3 regions of the Bacillus cereus group sp. N8 genome follow, and region 1 is predicted to be linked to each of the others. Evidence: riboswitches for the same ligand, from Rfam matches in the RefSeq annotation. Region 1 holds a riboswitch; each other region holds the start of a gene.

Region 1 (6,236 bases):
AGAAATGTATGATAAAGAAGAATTAATTTCTTTAGATGAATTAACAGAGCGTGTAAAAGATAAAGATGCATTGTTAAGCTTACTTTCTACAAAGGTGACGAAAGAAGTTATTGATGCGGCACCTCATTTAAAGATTGTCGCAAACTACGGTGCTGGTTACGATAATATTGATTTCACTTATGCAGGAGAAAAAGGAATTGCAGTATCGAATACACCGAAAGTATCAACTGAAGCGACAGCAGAATTAACATTTGCACTTCTGTTAGCAGCTGCACGTAGAATTCCTGAAGGTGATACGTTATGTCGTACAACTGGATTTAACGGATGGGCACCGTTATTCTTCTTGGGCCGCGAAGTACACGGTAAGACAATCGGAATTATTGGCCTTGGAGAAATTGGGAAGGCAGTTGCAAAGCGTGCGAAAGCATTTGGAATGGATATTTTATATACGGGGCCAAATCGTAAGCCTGAAGCGGAAAGTGAACTGGGAGCAACATATGTAACATTGGAAGAATTATTACAAACAGCAGACTTTATTACAATTAACTGTGCTTATAATCCGAAATTACATCATATGATTGATGAAGAACAGTTTAAAATGATGAAGAAAACAGCATATATTATAAATGCTTCACGTGGACCAATTATGCATGAATCAGCACTTGCTCATGCACTAAAAACGAATGAAATTGAAGGTGCAGCTCTTGACGTATTTGAATTTGAACCGAAAATTACAGAAGAGCTAAAAGGATTAAAGAATGTAGTACTTGCTCCTCATGTAGGAAATGCAACATTCGAAACTCGTGATGCGATGGCTGAAATGGCAGTGAGAAATATTTTAGCTGTATTAAACGATGAAGAACCTGTAACACCTGTAAATCAAAAATTATTAGTTACAAAATAAAAAGAAACCTTCCAATTTCGGAAGGTTTCTTTTTATTTTTCTTTATTTGCTTTTTTAGAAGGTCTTTGTCTAAGGAATTGAGATAGCATATACAAAATATATAGTGGAATGGCAATGAATAAGAAAACAGAAAAATTACCAAAACCTGTTTGGTACATTGTGATAATGCTTCCAACTAAAAATAGTGTAATAATGATGCTATATCGTGGAATTGGTACATCCTTTAAACTTGGGATGCGAATTCGGCTCACCATTAAAAATGCGAACGTTACAAATACTGTAATAAGAACGATTTTTGGAATGGTATTTGAAAATAATGTTAGGAAAGCGACAAGCCCTCCTGCTGCAGTAATCGGAACTCCAGTGAAATATTTCATAGAAGTAGAAGATGGTGTTACATTAAATCGTGCTAAGCGATATGCTCCGAACAGTGGGAATAATCCCGCTATGTATAGTCCAATGATTCCGTAGTTGGAAAAAGATGTGTAATACATTAAAACAGCAGGTGCTGCGCCAAATGTTACAACATCTGCGAGTGAATCAAGCTCTTTTCCCATTTGTGAATCAACGCGTAATAAACGAGCAACACGACCATCAAGACTATCTAACATCATCCCGATAAGTACTAAAATAGCAGCTGATTTATAATATCCTAAAGATGCATAGCCAATTGACAAGAATCCGCTATATAAATTTCCGAGCGTAAATAAGTTTGGAATAGCTGCTCTATACAAAATCTGATCCCTTGCTTTCTGTTATAAATTCTTAATTAGTGTATGAAAGTTTACTTATTTTATCATACCATAAATTTCTTCCTCATACGAAAGAAATTCCCAATTTGTGAAAGATTTCATAGAGGACAAGATTGAAGTATAAGTAAAAAAAGAAGCAACTTTTCATAAAGTTGCTTCTTACATTATTCAAATTTTGTTATCATCGTTCCAGTTTTATATCGATTATTAGGATCGAATCGTAATAAATCTCCATAGATCAGTTTGTCGGATAGTTTTAAATCTGTTTTTGCTTTTTCAATATACGGCTGACATAGCGCTACATCTGCCTCTTCACCGGAGCTTTTTTTGTAGCACATATTTTTTGTGTACACATAATCCTCTGTTACAAAACTACCATCGCGCATTACCATGAGAGGGTCTTTTTCTTTTATAAATAAGTCAGTTCCAAATTCAACTGATTGATTTGTTTTAATACCAAGTAAATGAAGAAGCGTCGGTTTAATATCAATTTGTCCTGATACTTTAGAAATAACTTTTCCTTCTTGACCAGGTACATGAATAATAAGAGGGACGCGCTGTAATTGCATAGAATCAAACGGTGTAATAGCGTCTTTCCCAAGGAACTGAGCCATAGATGCATTATGGTTTTCGGAAATGCCGTAGTGATCTCCATAAATGACAATAACAGAATTGTCGTAAAGTCCTTCTTCTTTTAATTGGTTAATGAATAATTTGAGAGCTTCATCCGTGTAGCGGACCGTTGGGAAATAGCGATTTAGAACGCCGCTTTCCGAATTAAACTCATCAACATATTGATCTTCTGGATTTAGAAGAAATGGAAAATGGTTTGTTAAAGTAATAAATTTTGTATAGAACGGTTGTGGTAAAGATTTTAGCTTTGGAATAGATTGTTCAAAGAACTCTTTATCTTTTAATCCCCAACCGACAGACATTTGCTCCGTGCCTACGTAATCATTTAAATTAAAGTAACGATCATATCCAAGTGCAGGGTACATTACATCACGATTCCAAAACGTTTTATCGTTTGAATGGAAGACAGCAGAAGAATATCCGTATTTCTTTAATTGTTCTGCTGTAGCTGTATATTCATTCGTTGCATGAGTGAAGAATACAGAACCACGGTCTAACGGATAAAGTGAGTTTTCAACGATAAATTCAGCATCAGAAGTTTTACCTTGTCCCGTTTGATGATAGAAGTTATCAAAATAGAAACTATCTTTAATAAACTCATTTAAAAATGGAGTAATTTCTTTTCCATTTATCTTTTTATTAATAACAAAACTTTGTGTAGATTCCATTGAAATTAAAATTACATTTTTACCCTTTGCAGCTCCAAATAAGTTTTTATCAACTTGTTTATCTTTTGAGTCTGTATAGTTTTTAATTTCAGAGAACCCGTCTCCACTTGCAAATACACGCTCGGCTGAAGACTTAGATTGAAGGGTAATATCAAATAGATGATATGTGTATAACCCTAAATTTTTCACGACAGTTTGACGATCAAATGAGCGTGAGAACATTTGTGGTTTATATATAACTGAAACAACAATTTGTAGTGCTAATAATGCTGTTACACCGCTAAAGAAAGTTCGCTTCTCAGAGCGAGAAAGCGGCGTCTTGTCACAGAATGATGGGAATTTACGTGAAATAAACATTAAAATAATTGCATCTGCAAATAAAAGTAATGTTTTATACGTAAATAGTTCTTTAATGCTCGTTCCTAAGTCAGCCATATTATTTGTTTGGAATAAAACAGGGAAAGTAACAAAATCGTTATAGAACCCGTAAAACATTGCATTTCCAAATAAAATAAATGACAGTATAAAACTAATTACAATAATAATTCGGTTTCGGTACTTAGATGCAAGTAAAGCGAAACCAAAAAATAAAAGTAACGAAGCTAGTGGGTTAATAAAAAGCATAAATTCTTCAAAGAAGTTATCAATTCTAATATCAAATGCTAGCTTGTACACAATATATGTTTTTATCCATAATAAAACGACTGCAACTAGTGCAAATCGTAATTTTGGAAACAGACGTTGTAGCATAATATACTCCTCTCTTAAAAGCATGACAGTTCTTGTGAGTCCCTTTGAATAGCGCTTCACTTTATATATACGAACAGTCCTTTATTATTATGATTATTATACTATGAGTATCATTATACGAAAATAAAAGCGGGTTGTGGGCTTTTTTTGCAACAATTGAGTAGAAAAAGCGAAGTGGGAGACAATAAAATGGAATTTCTATGTATGATTATTATCATTCGTTAAACATAGAAAGTATCGCAATGGTACGGAGGTTATGATGCGAAAATTATTATATCTAATAGTATGCATTAGTTTTATGCTTTTTTCTTCACCGAGTGTATCAGTAGCACAATATGATGCACAGCTCATGGAAGATGCTCTTTATTCTGTGTTATTTCCAAAAATAAATGAAGCGATTGAGAAGCAATATGGAAAATTAAAACCGTTTGATTGTCCTAAAATTATTAGTTTAAAAAAACTTTATAGCGGTACATATTTATTTCAAGCAGTAATTGAAATAACGAAATATGAATCAGGAATAGGTGGTAAAGTACTTCCTCCATTTGAGAAGATAAGTATGACATTTAACAATGAAGAAGGAGAATGGACTGTTACAAAAATATCTATAAAGCGCTTACCGGATGAAACGAAATTAAACTGTAAAAAAACAATTTAAAAAATTGTTTGACAAATAAAATGTTCCTTTGGTATTGTTAATAGCAACAATTAGATGTTTGAAAATTAAATAGACTTACCTCATCTACTCTCAAAGGTAGAGGCCGCGATAGGAAAGAGTAAGCTATGGGAGATTTAATGGAATCTGTGATCATAGGTTGAAAGGGACTATTGCCGAAATATAAGAATAACCATCTTATTCATATATTGGGACTGCATTGAATAAATGTAGTACTGTCATAAGATTTATTTTATGGAGAGCTATTTGGAGATGTTGATGCGGTTTCTTATTTTGAGAAGATAACAACTCGTTTATTTTTTCAATATATATTTTTCCTAATAAGAAACGCGTGTGAACATTGTTCCGCGCGTTTTTTGTCTATCTAAAAGCGTGCTGCAATGAATAGAAGATTGGGGTTATGAGTTTTAGAGGAAATAAGGGAGGAATTCAAATGTATTTACACGGCACAAGCCGAATCAATGGGCAAGGACACTTAGAAATTGGTGGGTGCGATACGACGCAGCTAGCAAAACAATACGGAACACCACTTTATGTATACGATGAAGAGTCTATTCGAGGAAAGTGCCGCGCGTTTCATCGTGCTTTTAAAGAAAGTGGTTTCTCTTATCAAGTAGCATATGCAAGCAAGGCGTTCTTGTGCATGGAGATGTGCCGAGTAGCTCGTGAAGAGAATATGTCATTAGATGTTGTTTCTGGAGGAGAATTATATACTGCGCTTCAAGCAGGATTTCCAGCATCGCGCATTCATTTTCACGGCAATAATAAAACAGAAGAAGAGATTGTGATGGCTCTTCAGGCGAATATTGGTTGTTTTGTCGTAGATAATTTCTTGGAATTAGAAATTTTGCATGATTTAGCAGTGCAACATGGAAAGTTTGTGAACATATTAATCCGTGTAACGCCAGGAGTAGAGGCACATACACACGAATATATAACAACAGGTCAAGAGGATTCGAAATTTGGATTTGGTGTTTCAAATGGTCAAGCGATGCAAGCAATTGAGCTAGCTTTGCAAAAATCAAATTATAATGTGCTAGGAATTCACTCGCACATCGGATCACAAATATTCGAAACGGCTGGTTTTGTTCGAGCAATTGAAGTACTACGTCAATTTTTAGAAGAAGTGAGAGAGCGAACAAACTATGTAGTGAAAGTATTGAATGTAGGTGGAGGTTTCGGTATACGTTATACGGAGTCTGATACACCGTTAACACTTGAAACATATGTGGAGGCTGTAACGAGTACGATAAGAGAGCAGTTTACAGTATGTGAATACCCGCTTCCAGAAATATGGATTGAACCGGGTCGTAGTATCGTAGGTGATGCTGGAACAACAATTTATACAGTTGGATCGGTGAAAGAGATTCCTGGTATTCGGAAATATGTTTCAGTCGATGGTGGGATGACAGATAATTTAAGACCAGCTTTATATAACGCTCGTTATGAAGCAATGTTAGCGAATCGAGGGAATGATGAGAATGAGGAACTCGTTTCGATCGCTGGGAAATGCTGTGAAAGTGGAGATATGCTGATTTGGGATATTAACTTACCGCAAGTTGCTTCTTCTGATTTACTAGCAATTTCTTGTACGGGGGCATATGGGTACTCGATGGCGAATAATTATAATCGTATTCGTAGACCAGCTGTCGTCTTTGCAAAAGGCGGAACATCACAAATCGTTGTAGAGCGTGAAACGTATGAAAATATTATTGGGAACGATCGCATACGTATTAAAGAGCTTGTTTAGGTAGGGAAAAGGAGTTGTTCTGAGGGGCAATTCCTTTTTTATAAAATAATTAAAATATATCGGAAAACTAGGATTGAAAAAAAACAGAATTGTGATAAAATAC
Region 2 (6,236 bases), on a different contig from region 1:
GAAGCAGGAAAGCAAGTAGTAAGAGTAATCCGGCCAATATGAGAACATTTGCTGAGTAAAACAGCATGTAAATGATTAGGGCGTTACAAGTAATACGAATAATGAACCATATGTTTTTTTCATGACTATCACGCCACATCCAATGTATGTACATATTCCAAGCTTTCGTAATCATTAAAACGATAAAGATTGTACATAAGAAAGGTACAGTTACTTGTAATGATTGCAGTGCAAGTGGAACGAGAATCAGGAACGTAAATAATAATGGGAAAAGCTGAATGATGTAATTATATAGAAGAGATTTTTTAAAATAAGATGTTAATTTCTCTTCTAATGCAAGCAAATAGACAGCATCAGGTTTTTGAATAAATGTACGGATTGGGCATCTCGTTATAATGAATGTCAGTACAACGGTGATGAGTAGTAAAGATATTCCTTTAGAAGGAGATGTTTTTAGAAACTGAGCATAGTAGTATGCGCCAACGCATGAAATAAAGATAAAGCTATATAGTAAACCGTTAATCATACGTGCAAAGTATGTAATGATATTTTGCATATGTTGTTGGAAGCGACTGCTCCATAGTGATTCAATTGACATGTTTTTCACCTCTTTGTTCTATTATATATGTTTTATTAAGCAAAAAACGAGCAAATTGCGTTACGCAACTTGCTCGTTTTTCTTTTCGTTATTTTTTTTCTGATCACGATTCATTAATGGATAGAAGGCAAAGCCAATTACGAATAAACCGATTCCGAGAAGGAACGTTTTTATATCGGATGCGCCTGTTTTAATAACCCATAGCGCATAGCAAAGCGCGATCACTGCGACTATACCATCTGTAATTCTTGCCCGCATTTCATTTTTATACGTTTCACCAGTTGCGACTAGTTTTAACTGGAAGATTGGTGAGACGAGATATGGAATGAGGTAGGCCAGTGTTGATACGGTAATAACGAATGTATAAGCTTCTGCAATTGTTCCTGATAATGTTGAGAATAAGAACACTTGCGACATAATGTTTGTTAATCGTAGTGAATGAATTGGACTTCCTTTTTTATTTGTTTTCGCGAAGAAGGAAGGGAAGAAACCTTCTTTTGCTGCTTGATAAGGTACTTCTGAGCTTAATAAAATCCAGCCTAAGATGGAACCGAATAGGGAAGTAAGAGCAAGTAATGCCATAAGTTTCCCACCGCCATGACCCATTGCAGCGTTTAATGCATCTGCTAATGGACGTTCCGAAGCTTGTAATTTATCAACGTGAAGTACACCCATTGTTAAAATTGTAATTCCTAGGTAAATGGCAACTGTAATTAGTAACCCTGCAACTGTTGCACGCTTTACTGTTTTTGGAGAAGTAGCACGATTTGATAAAAGAACTGCTGATTCAATTCCGATAAATGCCCAAAGCGTTGTAAGAGCCGCTAAATTCACTTGTGAAAGGAGACCGTGTGATACGCCTTCTTTATCGATCATCGGTGTGTACCATTGTCCAAACTTTGAAGCTTCGAACGCAAATAACGTAACGACAATGAATAGAAGGAATCCAGTTACTTTCGTTGTTGTTGCTAAGAAGTTTAGTTTCCCAGCTCCGCTTACACCGTTTGTTAATATTAAATGAGTTCCCCAAAGTAAGACGGAACAAATAGTAAATGTAATGAGCTTTCCAACTTCTATATCGAACGAGCCGATTGAAAATAATAGTCGCGTATCTTTCATAATCGGGAAGAAGAGTGATAAATATCCCGCGAAAGATGTAATGATGGCAACGTTACTTGCCCAGTTTGCAACCCAATATCCCCATACCATGCTGAAACCAGCCATTTTCTTTCTTTTTGGTGTTGAGAATAAAGCATATGCATGACTTTGTGGTCCTGTCGTTAAATCAGGACGACGAATTGCTAAATTACCGAAAACAAGAGCTAGCATTAAAACACCAAACCCTGTTGTTAACCAAGCTAAAGTGACACCGAGTGGGCTTGCTGTTTGTGCCAACGTACTTGGCACCATGAAAATACCAGCGCCAACCATGTTACCGACAACGAAAGCTGTTAGTACCCAAAAGCCCCATTTTTTTTGTTGCATAGAAAATACCTCCAAAGTTAGTATAACCAAGTCAAGCGAGGAGATATGTATGTCTTCCGAAGTCAGGAAGAGAAGTCCCAAACAAAACAAAAAAAGCACGTAATTTGCCGCTACATGCTTTCTATCTTATAAGAAACCCACGACATACCTCTCGATAGCTCTCCACAAACGGAAACGTTTGTGACAGTTCTGCACTTATTAAATGCAGACCCAGCAAGCGTGCATGGTGGACACGACTTACTTCGGCAATCATTCCTTTCTCATTTCTTCATCAATGCCACTACATCTCCTGAAATGATACTCTTAATGACTGCAACCTCTACCTCACCGAGATACGAATGAGGATTTAAATATTAAATTAACGTATTTAAGAGTAACAAATGTATTTTTATACGTCAATGGATATAGCAATAATCAGATTATAGAGAAGAGTTTGTGATTAAAAGGGAGAGGGATTATTATGTAATATCGAATTTTCATAATATAATAAATGTTATTGGCGCTAGAAGATTGAGAAGGGGATGAATTATATGTCTGCATGTAATAAAAATTCAGTAATAGGTGTACTAGACTCGGGAGTTGGGGGATTAACAGTTGCGAGTGAAATTATAAGACAATTGCCTAAAGAGAGCATTTACTATATTGGTGATAATGAGCGTTGTCCGTATGGGCCAAGAAGTGTAGAGGAGGTACAATCTTTCATATTTGAAATGGTTGAGTTCCTCAAGCAGTTTTCATTAAAAGCTCTAGTGGTAGCATGTAATACTGGTGCAGCTGCTGCATTGACTGATTTGCAAGAAGTACTATCCATTCCAGTTATTGGTGTTATACATCCGGGAGCAAGAGCTGCAATTAAAGTGACAAAGAAAGGGAAAATCGGGGTAATTGGAACTGTAGGTACGATAAAATCTAATATGTACGAAAAAGCATTACACGAACTTGATACATATTTGGAAGTGCATAGTCATGCGTGCCCGACTTTAGCTACAGTTGTAGAAAATCACTTAGAAGATACAGCATATGTAACGCAGCAAGTAAAACAAGCTTTACTGCCATTAACGAAAGAAGATATAGATACGTTAATTCTTGGGTGTACGCATTATCCACTTTTAGAGTCCTATATAAAAAAGGAGTTAGGAGAGGCTGTGACGATTATTAGTTCTGCAGAAGAAACAGCGATAGAGTTAAGCACAATTTTACAACACAAAGGAATTTTGTCGGACAATCTGAATCCGAAGCATCGATTTTTTACAACAGGCTCTGTTTCATCATTTGTACATATTGCCGAGCGATGGCTAGGGTATCAAATTTCTGTAGAATATGTGAATTTACCTATGGAGAAACAACTCGTGAACTAAATTGTATAAAAAGAAGCTGATCTAAAACTAGATCAGCTTCTACATATAAGATTAAACTAAGTTTAATACAGTTACTTTTTCACGTGTCATAGACTCAAGGCTCTTACGAATACCTTGTGCGCCCATACCTGAACCTTTTACACCGATGAATGGGAAGTGGTCAGGGCCGCGCTCTGTGCGTCCGTTAATTTGAACAGAACCAGTTTCGATTTTGTTAGCAATTGCAAATGCTTTGTTAATGTCTTTTGTGAAGACACTTGCTTGCAAGCCGAACTCTGATTTGTTAGCAATTTCAATTGCTTGCTCATCTGAAGAAACACGGATGATTGGAAGGATTGGGCCAAATGGCTCTTCCCAAGCAACTTTCATTTCTTCTGTTACGTGGTCGATTAATGTTGGGTAAATTAAGTTACGCTCACGTTTGTTACCGATAACGATCGTTGCACCTTTTTCTACAGCATCATCAACTAAACCTTGAACGAAGTCAGCAGATTTATCGTCGATTAATGGAACGATTGTGCTGTCTTGTTCTGGAGATCCAACTGATAGTTCAGCTACTTGCGCTTTTACTAAGTCAACAAGCTCGTCCGCTACGTTTTCGTGTACAAGTACACGTTTAATAGCTGTACAACGTTGACCAGAGTAAGAGAATGCACCGCTTACGATATGGTTTGCAGCATCTTGTAAGTCAGCATCTTCACGAACGATACCAGGGTCTTTACCACCAAGTTCTAATACAAGTGGAATCATTGAAGCTTTTTTCGCTAAGTGTTTACCTGTGTTTGTACCACCTGTGAACGATACCATATTGATACCTTCGTGTTCTACTAAGTAGTCACCAATTACAGAACCGCGTCCTGTAGCTACATTTACAAGACCTTTTGGAAGGCCAGCTTTATGAAGTGCTTCAACCATTTTAATACCGCTAATTGCACCTTGAGTTGCTGGTTTGAAAATAACAGCGTTACCCATAATTAATGCTGGTGCAAGTTTTGCAGCAGATAAGTTTACTGGGTAGTTAAACGGTGCGATTGCTAATACAACACCAAGTGGTGCGCGTTGGATAATCGCAAGTTTTGATTTTGTTCCGCCAGGGAAGCTATCGCCCATCATGCTTTCTCCGTGCATATGTAGAGCTTCTTCAATTGTGTAACGAATGAAGTCCGCTGTACGAACAACTTCTTTCTTCGCATCTTTATATCCTTTACCGACTTCTTTCATAATAATATCGGCAATTTCATCTTGCATATTTACGAGCTCATCAGCCCATTTATATAAAAATTTTGCGCGATCTTGTAGAGAAGCTTCAGCCCATGATTTTTGAGCTACTTTTGCAGATGCAATTGCTTCATCTACTTCTCCGCGAGTAATTGCTTGTACTTGCCCAATTACTTCGTGTAAGTATGGAGATGGAATGTCGATTGTTTGTCCTGAAGAGCTTTCTCTCCATTCTCCGTTTAAATAAAATTTGTACGTATTGCTAGTTGTCATGATTAGTCCTCCTAAAATAGCAACTTGTAAGAGTGAGTATAAGGTGATTGTAGGGGGTTTGATAATATTTTTCAAATGAAATATTTGTGAAAACGATTTCTTATTATTTTTTTAGTTTGTATGCCCTTTCTTGCAGAACATTCCCTCATTTCAAACTGTAAGTAGAATGCATCACTTTCATTTTTTGTGATAAAAGATTATTTTAAAACGAAAAAAATAATTGACAGAATACTCAATAAAGTTGTAAGATTATAAATGGAAAATAAATGAAGGGGGTGTGCGTAATGATTGTAATCGTAAATGTAATGGGCTTAGCTGTATTAAACGGCGGAAAACATTCATATTATTACGCAACCCGTGCGGATATATAGGACTTTTTTGTCTTATGAGAAGCGTACGTTGCGTATATCGTAACGTACGCTTTTATGCATTTTTGTGCATATCGTCAAGCGACGGTATGCTTTTTTTTGTCCAATTTGCTTGTTTCCATACTTTGTATGGTTACTATAAAACTGAAATTTGGAAGGTGGAAAAATGTGATGAGATTGTATGGGTTACGAAATGTAAATGTGATGGGTTTGGATAGCGGATAAAGAAATGAGGGTTAAACGAAAACGAGAAGGGAGAGGTTACGTTGTTTTCAGTATTACTAAAGTTAAGATGGTTTTTTAAAGAGCATTGGAAGAGATATAGTATCGCAATTGGTGCGCTTTTAATTGTAAATATAGTTGAAGTCATTCCCCCAAAAGTACTAGGGGTTACGATTGATAATATAAAAACAGGAACGTTAACGAATGCAGCAATTATGGAGTCTATTCTTATTTTAATAGGAGTTACGATAGTTGGATATGGCCTTACTTTTGTTTGGCAACATCAATTGTTTGGAGGTGCGTTCGTACTTGAGAAGACGATGCGCTCGAAATTTATGGGGCATTTGCTCAAGATGACACCGACGTTTTATCAAAAAAATCGTACTGGCGATTTAATGGCGAGAGCAACAAACGATTTAAAAGCAATCGCTATGACAGCTGGTTTCGGTATATTAACGCTTGTAGATTCTAGTTTATATATGCTTACAATCGTTTTTATGATGGGATTTACAATAAGTTGGGAGCTTACATTAGCGGCCCTTATACCGCTTCCGATTATGGCATATGCGATGAATATATATGGAAAGAAATTGCATGAAAGATTTACAGTTGCGCAAGATGCGTTCGGTGATATGAATGATAAAGTACTTGAATCAATTGCTGGCGTGCGCGTGATTCGTGCATACGTACAAGAGAATGCAGATCAGGAAAGAT
Region 3 (6,236 bases), on a different contig from region 1:
TTATCTTTGCTATTATCGGATTTTTCGCTCAATTGATCGATGGAGCGCTTGGAATGGCGTATGGGGTAACGTCTTCTTCTTTATTATTAATGTTTGGTATCGCACCAGCTGTTGCTTCTGCATCAGTTCATTTAGCTGAAGTGGTCACTACTGCCGCTTCCGGTGCATCTCATATACGATTCGGAAACGTTGATAAATATACAGTTTCTAGACTTACATTACCAGGAGCTATCGGTGCTTTTGTCGGGGCATGTTTTTTAAGTAATTTACCTGGTAATTTAATTAAACCGTACATTTCCTTATTTTTATTTACTTTAGGGGTTTATATTTTATTACGATTCATCATTCAAAAACAAATTGTTGCTTCAAATAAGCGTATGCCTGCTAAGCAACTTGTGCCGCTTGGCCTTTTTGCAGGATTTGTTGATTCTACTGGCGGTGGTGGCTGGGGACCTATTACGACACCAGTTCTTCTTGCAAGAGGAAATGACGCTAGAAAAGTTATTGGCTCTGTAGATACGAGCGAATTTCCTGTTTCACTCGCTGCAACAATCGGCTTTTTCATCTCACTTGGTTGGGAACAAATAAGCTGGATTTGGGTATTTTCTCTCATGCTCGGTGGTATTGTTGCCGCACCAATTGCCGCATGGTTAGTACGCATCGTTCCGTCGCATTTACTTGGCGTACTCGTTGGCGGACTTATTATCTTTACGAATATACGTACATTACTTACATCATTTAAAGTTGATCCAACTATTATTACACTTTCTTATGTTGCAGTTGGTCTTGTCGTTATTATCTCCATTTTCATTTCTGTTCGTAACCATTCAAAGTATTCGAAACAAGCGACGAATAGCTATCCAACAGATCAAAAACAAATGCTGCCATAATTAATAATAATACCGCCCGATTTACTTCGAGCGGTATTTTTTATTTTTCTATTTTCCAATTGACCATCGTTTCAGTACTATTTACTCTTTTCATATGTAATTTCTCTAATACACGAATGGAGCTATAGTTATCAAGGAGTGTCTCCGCTATAATCGTTTCCACTTCCCCTGTTTGAAAAGCCCATTTCATTAATTCACTAACTGCTTCTGTTGCATACCCTTTATTCCAATATTTCTCAATAAATCCATAACCGATTTCTACCCTATGTTCCTCGTTTGGTTTCCCTTTAAATCCTATATCACCTAGAACAACATCATCCTCTTTCCGAATAACATACCACGGGCCCCACGGTAATAAAGACTCATCTTGTTTTACATTTCCTATATGTCCTACAATATGCGGGCCGCTATTGTAGCCTTGATTTTTCGCAATTTGAATCCATTCTTCCGTACACGGTACTATATGTAATCTTTCCGTTTCTAATTTCATAATAATGTCCCCTTTTCAATTAAACAATATTTCAATTTTACCAAAAATAAAAAGAATATTCATTCTATTTATCAGATTTATACTTATTTTTTGAAACAAATGTAAGGAATAATCCTCTTTTGATAGTTATGTCGAATTATATTTTCTGAATTTTCTTTTAATTTTAAAGGGTTTTTCATTATTTTTTGCGAAACATTTGTATAACAATTTTTTCTTTGCTTATTGCTACATAACAGTAGGTTCGGGTGGAGTTTTGCAAGCGTTTCCTATACAATAACCGATATTTTTTGACTTTTCCTAACAAAATTCCTTGCAATATATTCAGAAAATCATTACAATTGCCATATATTAAAAATCATAGCAATGAATAAATCCTCATCAATCCGATGAGGTAGAGGTTGCAACTTTTAAGAGTAGAACGGCCGAGACACAGAGAATGTCACCGACTCTGTTTGAAAGGAAAAGTTGCCGAAGTTTATATTTCATCTCTGGAAATATGAGCTGGGGCTGTCTCCGAAAGGAACAGAACTGTCACGTTTACAAAATTACCGTGTAGACGTGGGGTGCTATCTTAACGGAAGGGTATGATGGGGGTGGTTATTTGTGAAACGTTCCGCCTAATTCTTTTGGCGGTTTTTTGTATTTTTCTCCCCCGCTCCTTCCTATCTTACTAGAAAAGGAGTGTTGAACATGAATAGCGCAACGAATCAAGCTACCTCTAAAAAGCAAACTACACAAGGACAAGGTGAATTAAAACGCGGATTAAAATCTCGTCACCTTACGATGATTTCTCTCGGTGGTACAATCGGTACCGGATTATTTCTTGCCAGTGGTGGTGTTATCCATTCAGCTGGTCCTGGCGGTGCATTAGTCGCATATGCCGCAATTGGAATTATGGTTTATTTTTTAATGACAAGCTTAGCAGAACTCGCAGCTTACATGCCTGTTACTGGATCTTTTAGTACGTATGCAACAAAATTTGTTGATCCATCACTTGGCTTTGCACTTGGATGGAACTATTGGTATAACTGGGCGATTACGATAGCGGCGGAACTCGCAGCGGTAACATTAATTATGAAATTTTGGTTCCCAGATACCCCTTCTCTTATTTGGAGTGGACTTTGCTTAGCTATTATTTTTCTCTTAAACTATTTATCTGTTAAAGGTTTTGGTGAATCTGAATATTGGTTCGCACTTATTAAAGTAGTTACTATTATTATCTTTTTAATTGTCGGCTTTATGATGATCTTTGGAATTATGGGCGGCGAAGCTGTCGGTTTTAAAAACTTCACTGTTGCAGATGCACCATTTAATGGCGGTATCATGGCAATTATCGGTGTATTTATGGCTGCTGGTTTCTCATTCCAAGGAACTGAATTATTAGGAGTGGCTGCTGGTGAAACTGCTGATCCAGAACGCAATATTCCAAAAGCAATTCGTTCTATCTTTTGGCGCATTATATTATTCTATATTTTAGCAATTCTCGTTATCGGTTTATTAATTCCTTATACGACTGATAGCCTTGCAGCAAGTGATGTAACAGTAAGTCCATTTACACTAGTATTTGAAAAAGCGGGCGTTGCCTTCGCTGCTTCTGTTATGAACGCTGTTATTTTAACTGCAGTACTTTCTGCTGGTAACTCTGGAATGTATGCATCAACTCGTATGCTTTGGGATTTAGCTCGTCAAGGAAAAGCACCAAAGTTCTTAGGCAAATTAGATAGCCGTGGTGTACCTGTTAACGCATTAATCGCAACATCAGTTGTTGGTAGCGTTGCTTTCATCGCTTCTTTATACGGTGACGGTGTTGTATACATTTGGTTATTAAATGCTTCTGGGATGTCAGGATTTATTGCTTGGGTAGGAATTGCTATTAGTCATTACCGTTTCCGAAAAGCTTATGTTGCACAAGGGAAAGATTTAAAAGATTTACCGTATAGAGCAAAATGGTTCCCGTTCGGTCCAATCTTTGCATTTACACTTTGTGTTATCGTTATTTTAGGACAAAACTACGGAGCATTTATGGGAGCATCTATCGATTGGAACGGTGTACTCGTTTCTTACATCGGTTTACCACTCTTCTTAGTACTGTGGTTAGGATATAAATTTACTAAGAAAACGAAAGTAATTCCACTTGATAAATGTGAACTAAAATAAAATAAAATAAAACGAGCAAACAAATTTGTTTGCTCGTTTTTTATTGCAATTCATCTCCCTTCCCTATTGCCACTGTTTTTGCGATAATAGAGGAAATATACATAAAGGTTGGGATTACATGAACATTCGTATTACTAATGAAGCAAAAGCTGCTATACATAGATTAGAACGTGAAGACAAAAAGATTATTCGCATTAGAGGGACGATGACGAACTCTTGTAGCATTTTCGTTGATGTCGATTTAATTTGGGATACATATAATGCGGATGATGTTGTATATGAAGATGCACATCTTATCGTACAAATGGATTCATTCACGACAGATTACACTGGTGATACTGTGAAACTTGATTATAAAACGATAGGTTTTAGTATTACGACTCCTAGTGAGACTTTGGTGTATGGATTGTCGATTAAAAAATAAACATTGTTTTTATCTGACCAATGGGGTGAAAAAATGGGTAAATATGTTCCGTTAAAATTTTTATTCAACAAAGAATTAGCAGAAAAAATGGCTGATTCTATTTCTAAACATGATCCTAATTTCTCTAAGAAAAACTTTGTAGATTCTGTAACGAGTAAAGTTGAAAATTTAGAGTTGAAACAACGTATAGAGGTAATAGCAGATGAATTACACTATGCATTACAAAAAGATTTTAATGAAACAATACATATATTACTGAAAACATTGGGGCCAGAAAACACAACAGAAGTAGGCACATTTACAAATGGTTATATGTACATGCCTATTGCAAAATACGTCGAAAAATATGGGCTTAACGATTTTGAATCCTCTTTCAACGCCATGTATGAAATAACGAAAAGGAATACTGCTGAATATGCAATTCGGCCTTTTCTTGAAAAATATCATGAAGATACACTGGACATACTACAACAGTGGATTCATGACGAAAACAGCCACATTAGGAGATTAGTTTCCGAAGGTACAAGACCAAGACTTCCTTGGGCAAAAAAAATAGGAGCTCTGAAAGGTGACTTTAGAAATAATTTAAAGCTTCTTGAGCCATTAATGAATGACCCTTCTAAATATGTCCAAAAATCAGTAGCCAATCATATTAACGATATTACAAAAGAAGATAAAGAACTCGTTTTTCAATGGTTACAACAATTACGCGATAACAAACTTCCTGTTAATCCTTGGATTATGAAACATGGATTAAGAACGATGATAAAAAATGGTACTTTACCAACAGATTTTTGTTTTTAAGTATTTTAAACAAAAACGCTTATGCTTCAAAGATGAGGTATAAGCGTTTTTTCTCTTTAAAACATTATCCCTGCCTTAAAATATTTTGAAACATTTCTGGTTTACTTTGTTCAAAGCTCTCTATTAATTCTTTTCCAAATATCGTTATACTCTTCTCCCAAGGGTGACCTAAATAGCCCCACTTATAGTCCTTCTGAATAAAAAAATAGTAATCTCCATTTGGAAAAATCGGGATTGTCCACTCATCAAATTCATTTCTATCGAACTTTAAATGTGGATTTACCCAGTAACATTCATGTTGCCAATCAAGTGCCATTATATATTCATCCGATACTGTATTCTCTTTAAAAACTAGTAATGCTTTTTCTTCCAGATCGTCATATACATTTAAATCTACCGATTCTCCGAAGTAATGAGAAATATCATATGTCACAAAAGGACTTGGCACCTTAAATGATGGGAATATAGAAACACTTGGTGAAAACTCAAGTTCACTATATATCCTATCCCATATTTGGTCATACTCTTTGTCTGTAAACTCCATCCAATTTTTCATTAAACAACTGCCTTCCCTTATAATTTCAAAGGATTTCCTCTTGATTATCCCGAATATATAAATAACCATTCTCGCAAGGAGCGAATTTGTATGAATTTATTTGAACACGAAACGTAAAACCGCTTTATTTTAATAAGAGGTCCTCCATTTCTCTTTTCTTACTATATCATTCATTAACGAAATAGGAGGACATAATATGAAACGTGATCCATTATTTTTGGCACTATTAGAAAGTGCAAATGCAAACTTTAGTGGCTGGGATTTTTCTTTCATTTCAGAAACTGGCCGTATGAATAGCGAGCCTTTATCATGGTCGTACGGTAGTGCAGCCTTCCAGCTTATGCAACGTGCAAAATCAATGCTAGATATGGGTACTGGCGGCGGAGAGTTTTTATCTATGTTACAACCGTTCCCGCCAACTATTTACGCTACTGAAGGCTATGCTCCGAACGTACCAATTGCACGAAAGAAATTAGAGCCTTTAGGAATTACAGTTGTAGAAGTGACCGATGATACTGCTTTACCATTTCAAGATGGTCAGTTCGATTTAATTGTGAATCAACATGAATCCTATTCTGCTTCTGAAGTGAAAAGAATTCTTTCCACTAATGGAACATTTCTTACCCAACAAGTCGGTGGTCTTGATTGTGCGGAACTTAATGAACAGTTTGGCACACCGCTGAATAGCGAATTTTCAAGTTGGTCACTCAAAATGGCATGTAATGAACTAAAGGGGAATGGATTTACTATTTTAGAAGCGAAGGAAGAGTTCCCTCTTCAACGTTTTTATGATATCGGTGCTGTTGTCTATTACTTAAAAGCAATTCCGTGGCAAATTCCTGATTTCACAGTAGACAGCTATACCGAGGAATTGTATCGTATACATGAAATTATCTTGCAAAAAGGATATTTCGC

What was found. Region 1 has a riboswitch for lysine ahead of lysA (diaminopimelate decarboxylase). Riboswitches for the same ligand answer to the same signal wherever they lie in the genome.
Positions count from the first base shown of each region.
Region 2: it holds a riboswitch for lysine, as region 1 does, so the genes downstream of both, JDS80_RS22050 (amino acid permease) here and lysA (diaminopimelate decarboxylase) in region 1, are expected to answer to the same signal.
Region 3: it holds a riboswitch for lysine, as region 1 does, so the genes downstream of both, JDS80_RS17905 (amino acid permease) here and lysA (diaminopimelate decarboxylase) in region 1, are expected to answer to the same signal.

Region 1 covers NZ_JAEHBK010000002.1:399,322-405,557, reverse strand. The annotation lists gene JDS80_RS06175 (NAD(P)-dependent oxidoreductase) at 1-904, shown strand, start outside; gene pssA (CDP-diacylglycerol--serine O-phosphatidyltransferase) at 937-1,638, opposite strand; gene JDS80_RS06165 (LTA synthase family protein) at 1,821-3,707, opposite strand; gene JDS80_RS06160 (DUF3888 domain-containing protein) at 3,967-4,365, shown strand; lysine riboswitch at 4,455-4,636, shown strand; gene lysA (diaminopimelate decarboxylase) at 4,817-6,133, shown strand.
Region 2 covers NZ_JAEHBK010000019.1:25,901-32,136, reverse strand. The annotation lists gene JDS80_RS22055 (ABC transporter permease) at 1-598, opposite strand, end outside; gene JDS80_RS22050 (amino acid permease) at 659-2,083, opposite strand; lysine riboswitch at 2,231-2,413, opposite strand; gene racE (glutamate racemase) at 2,614-3,441, shown strand; gene gapN (NADP-dependent glyceraldehyde-3-phosphate dehydrogenase) at 3,493-4,932, opposite strand; gene JDS80_RS22035 (ABC transporter ATP-binding protein) at 5,567-6,236, shown strand, end outside.
Region 3 covers NZ_JAEHBK010000012.1:34,436-40,671, reverse strand. The annotation lists gene JDS80_RS17915 (sulfite exporter TauE/SafE family protein) at 1-890, shown strand, start outside; gene JDS80_RS17910 (GNAT family N-acetyltransferase) at 931-1,380, opposite strand; lysine riboswitch at 1,765-1,957, shown strand; gene JDS80_RS17905 (amino acid permease) at 2,071-3,537, shown strand; gene JDS80_RS17900 (iron-sulfur cluster biosynthesis family protein) at 3,656-3,961, shown strand; gene JDS80_RS17895 (DNA alkylation repair protein) at 3,995-4,765, shown strand; gene JDS80_RS17890 (DUF2716 domain-containing protein) at 4,830-5,321, opposite strand; gene JDS80_RS17885 (class I SAM-dependent methyltransferase) at 5,518-6,236, shown strand, end outside.